Regions from separate parts of the Bradyrhizobium sp. TM239 genome, predicted to be linked through region 2. Evidence: riboswitches for the same ligand, from Rfam matches in the RefSeq annotation. Region 2 holds a riboswitch; the other holds the start of a gene.
What was found. Region 2 has a riboswitch for cobalamin ahead of AABA84_RS06840 (TonB-dependent receptor). Riboswitches for the same ligand answer to the same signal wherever they lie in the genome.
Positions count from the first base shown of each region.

Region 1 (2,388 bases), on a different contig from region 2:
TCGCCACCGACAGCACCAAGCGCGAGTTCTATCTGAAACTCTCGGAACAATACCGACAGCTGGCGGTGGACATGCGGCAGGCGATCGCGACCAAGGCTGCGGCCTGACGCCAGCTGCAATCCGTTCTTAATGTTTGGCGCGCATCCTTGACGCTCGCGAGCGATCGCTCGTGGTGGAAAGGCCGGGGTTCGCTGCAATGCAGCGCACCTCGCGAGTGTCATTTGCCATGTTTGACAGGGCAATCACATGCGCCTCGTTGCCGTGATCATATTCGCGCTCATGACGGCGGCCTGCGACCAGGAGCAGGACATCACCGGCTCGACGCCGACCTGCCCGATGCGGAACTACAGCTATAACCCCCGCGACATGAACCAGTGCGTCAATGCCTGCAAATCGTGCGATCGCGGCACCACGGTCACCTGCACGACCTCCTGCACCCTCAAGGGCGCGCGCTGAGCGCACCGCCTTCTGCCTTGCAGGGATGCAACCCGTGGAATGGGCGGTGCCTGGGCACCGGAACGATTCACATGGGTCAATCATTGAAGCAAGTGGCAGGACGCGGAGTCCGATGGAAATGGGTATGCTCGATCCCGGCCGATTTCTGGTGTCGTGCTCGCATTGCGATGCCTGGCCGATGGCAGCCAACGTGAAGCGGTCGAGCTGGACGGCGTCCCCGCACGAGGTCCGCTTCGTCTGCACGCGCTGCCGGCGCGAGGAGACCGCGATCGTCTCGGCCTCCGGCGAATTGACCCCGATCAAGCGCGTCGATATTCCGCCCCGCGATGTCGCTGTCGCCTGGGCCCAGGCGCAACGTGTGCGCGGGCGGACCTGAGCGGCCGACACCCAACGGTCGATTGACTCCCGGGGCGAACGGCTCGTAAATGATCGGCGACGGTTCTCCTCATGGAGATCAAAAGGGAATGTGGTGCGGGATTGTCCCTAGGCCGGGATTATCTCAACGCCACGGCTGCCCCCGCAACTGTAAGCGGTGAATCTTTCGTCTCATGCCACTGGGAAACTCGGTCCTGGGAAGGCGACGCAAGGTCACGACCCGCGAGCCAGGAGACCTGCCGTCAGCCGTGGTCACACGCGAAGATGTCGGTCGGGGAGTACAGACATTGGCTTCACCGGAGCAATCCATCGCTCTGCCGTGAAATCTCGTTCGCTGTGACGTGCCACTGACGTCATACCGAGGTTACCATTGTGTCCCGTCTTGTCCCTGCTGCCAGGCGCCTCAGCGTCGGCCTGCTCGCATCCGTTTCCTTCCCTTCGCTCGATCTGTCCTCCGCCTTCGCCCAGCAGGCGCTTGCCGAGCAATTGCCGCCGATCGAGGTGACCAGGCCCGACGATCAGAACCGCACGCGCGCCAGGGCGATCGGTGACGGCGAGGCGGCTCGGCAGGGGGTGAGGACGAATGTCGCGCCGGCAGGCAATGGCGCCGGCTCATCCGGCTCCGGCGGCGAGGCTGCCGCCGGCACCGGCGGCATCGTCGGGGCCGCCACGACCGTCATCACGGCCGCGGATATCGCGCATGCGCCATCGCAGACGCTTGCCGAGATCATCGCGACGCAGACGCCGGGGGCCCAGATCACGACGTTCTATGGCGGCCAGATCGGCGCCAAGACCAGCGTGGACCTGCGTGGCTTCGGCGCCTTTGCTACTGCCAACACGCTGGTGCTGGTCAACGGCCGGCGGCTGAACGACGTCGACATGGCGCAGGTGGACCTCTCCACCATCCCGCTCAATTCCATCGAGCGCATCGAGGTGACGCGCGGCAATTCCGGCGCGGTGCTCTATGGCGACAACGCGGTCGGCGGTGTGATCAACATCGTCACCAAAAATGGTGTCGGCGGACCGCCCGTGACCGCGCGCATCGAGGCCGGCTTCGGCTCATTCAACACCAGACTCGGCAACGTTTCGACCTCGCTCAATGCCGGTCCGTGGTCGACCTCGTTCTATGGCAACACGGTCAGGACCGATGGTTATCGCGACAACAATCGTTATTCGCAGCAGAACGGCGTCGGCAATCTCAACTACACCACGCCGGGCCTGACGGCCTTTCTCACCGTCACCGGCGACAATCAGGAGCTGCGGCTGCCGGGCGGCCGCACCGTCGATCCCTCGATCGGCCTCGACGAGCTCAGGGCCAACCGGCGAGGGACCAGCACGCCCTTCAACTACGCCAACCAGCAGGGTTTTGGTGCGACCGCGGGCTTCACCAAGACCCTGGTCAACGGCGTCGATCTCATCGTCGATGGCGGCGTGCGCGACAAGAAGCAGCAGAGTGCGTTCTTCTCCACCCCGACGCCGGTTCCGGCCTTCTTCACGTCGACCTATGTCGGTTCCCACCTGACGACATGGTCGATCACGCCGCGGCTCAGCGTGAAG
Region 1 is NZ_BTIR01000024.1:142,982-145,369, forward strand. It holds gene AABA84_RS31895 (hypothetical protein) at 1-107, shown strand, start outside; gene AABA84_RS31900 (hypothetical protein) at 247-456, shown strand; gene AABA84_RS31905 (hypothetical protein) at 569-832, shown strand; cobalamin riboswitch at 876-1,089, shown strand; gene AABA84_RS31910 (TonB-dependent receptor) at 1,204-2,388, shown strand, end outside.
Region 1: another riboswitch for cobalamin. It lies ahead of AABA84_RS31910 (TonB-dependent receptor); the one in region 2 lies ahead of AABA84_RS06840 (TonB-dependent receptor).

Region 2 (2,388 bases):
TGATGTTGCCGACGAGGCGTTGGCTGTGCGCGACATAGAAGCGCTCGCGATCGACCAGGTTCGTCCCGGAATTGAACGCTTCGACTTCGTTATTGAACCAGGTGCGCTCGGCGCCGTAGCCATAGGCCTGACTCTTCAGGGTCAGGTCGGGCGCAAGCTTCAGCTCGAAGCCACCGCGCAGCCAGACTTCCTGCGCCACGTTGCGGTTGTCGAGCACGTTGTAATTGGTGTTGAAGGTGCGGTCGTCGATGGTGACCGCGCCGAGATTGGTTTTGTTGTAGTTCGAGATGTAGTTGCCGGAGACAATCCCCGACGTCGCATGCGAGCCGCTGAAGGCGACCGGCACCAGCGGCGCACCCCAATAGGCCTTGCCGCGATCCTCGCGGTATTCGATCGCGCCCCAGACCTTGAGGCTGTCGGAGATGCGGTAGTTGAGCTGGCCCGACACGTCGAGCGTTCTGGTGTTGGTGTCGTCCACGAAGCCGTTGAGCGAGGAGCGGCTGATGTCGAAGCGGTAGTCGAGACCTTGGACGTTCGTGCTGCCGCCCGAGCCGTAATGGGCGCGGAACGAGTTCAGGGAGTCGTACGAGAAATCCGCCTCGTTGCGGATCGCTCCGGTGTGCGGCTGCTTGGTGACGAAGTTGATCGCGCCGCCGGCAGCGCCCTCGCCCGAGATCAGCGAGGCCGGGCCCTTCAGGAATTCCACAGCCTCGAGATTGGCCGTGTCCATGATCCGCGAGGTCATGTTCTGCGGGCCGATCTTGATGCCGTTGTAGAGCGTGTTGATCTGGCTGTTGGTGAAGCCGCGCATCGAGAAGCCCGCCGGCTCTCCCGGTGCGTCGCCGGAGGTGACGCCGACCGCACCCTGCGCCACCTCGGACACGGTGCGATAACCCTGCTCGCGCATGGTCTCGGCGGAGATGATTTCGACGGTTGCAGGCGTCTGGCGCACGGTCAGGCCAAGGCGCGAGGCGCTTTCGGCCACGGCATTGCTGTTGAGCGGCGTCGCCGTTTGCGTCTGCGACGACACGCCCGGCACCGCAGGCCTTGGCGCGGCCGCAGCGGTTGCGGATCTGCGCGATGACGCGCGCCGTGCGCTCTGCCCTTCCCGGCCGGCAGGCTTCGCCTGCTTGCGGGATTGGGCGGGCGACACCTCGATCGGCGGCAGCGGTTCGCGAGATTGCTGCGCCAGCGCGGCCGGCACATCAGCGGCAGCCAGCGTAAGGGCGGCGGAGGCGAGCAGGAAGCCGCGCGGTCGTACGATATAGATGGAAGACACGATTTTCGGACCTCGGTATGACGTCAGTGGCACGTCACAGCGAACGAGGTCTCACCTTCTGGCCCTTCAGCCGTCCGATGAAGCCGAATGTCTGTACTCCCCGACCGACATCTTCGCGTGTGACCACGGCTGACGGCAGGTCTCCTGGCTCGCGGGTCATGACCACTTCGTCGCCTTCCCGGGACCGAGCACCCCAGTGGCTTCTGACGAAGGATTCACCGCTCACAGTTGCGGGGGCAGCCACGGCGTTGGGGACAATGTCCCCGCACCGTATTCCCTTTTCATCCCCTCTCGGGGAAACCGTCGCAAGCATCTAGGATTACCATCACAACAGAGTCAATGTGCCAGTTGCGGCGTTATGGCCACAGCGAGCAACTTCCTTGGAGATGAGCATGGAAGGCGAGACCTTCCTCTGGCTGATAAGGCACGCGCCCGTCGCGGGCGTCAAAGGGACGATCCACGCGTCCGACGCGCCTGCCGATCTCGGCGATCGCGTGCAACTGGATGCCGTGCGGCAGCGCTTGCCGCGGGAAGCTGCGGGCTACGCAAGCCCATCGCGACGCACGGTCGAGACGGCGCGAGCCCTGGGGCTCGAACCGGCCCTGGTCAGCGAATTCCGCGAACAGGATTTTGGTGACTGGACCGGCCATCGCCATGACGAACTCGCCGCGAGCCGCGGTGAGGCCTATGCGCAGTTCTGGAGCGATCCGGCCGACGCACGGCCGCCGGGCGGCGAGAGCTTTGCGGATCAGGTCGCGCGTGTCCGGCTCGGACTGTCGCGGATCGCAGCCGGATCGGCCACGCTCGTCGTGCACTCCGGCACCATCCGCGCCGCGCTCTGCATCGCGCTCGATCTCACGCCGCAGGCCGCCTTGCGCTTCGTGATCGATCCGCTGTCGCTGACCCGGATCGATCGCCTTGCGAGCGGCTGGCGCGTCGTCTCCGTCAATCAGCGGATCAGCTAGGACGATCCGGCACATTGGCCTGCGCAAACGTCGCCATGCCGTTGTGGAGGCTGCAGGCGAGGCGCACCAGCGGCAGCGCGATGGCGGCGCCCGATCCCTCGCCGAGCCGGAGATCGAGGCTGATCAACGGCTGCACGTTCAGCG
Region 2 is NZ_BTIR01000003.1:114,484-116,871, forward strand. It holds gene AABA84_RS06840 (TonB-dependent receptor) at 1-1,279, opposite strand, end outside; cobalamin riboswitch at 1,397-1,599, opposite strand; gene AABA84_RS06845 (histidine phosphatase family protein) at 1,672-2,244, shown strand; gene cobT (nicotinate-nucleotide--dimethylbenzimidazole phosphoribosyltransferase) at 2,237-2,388, opposite strand, start outside.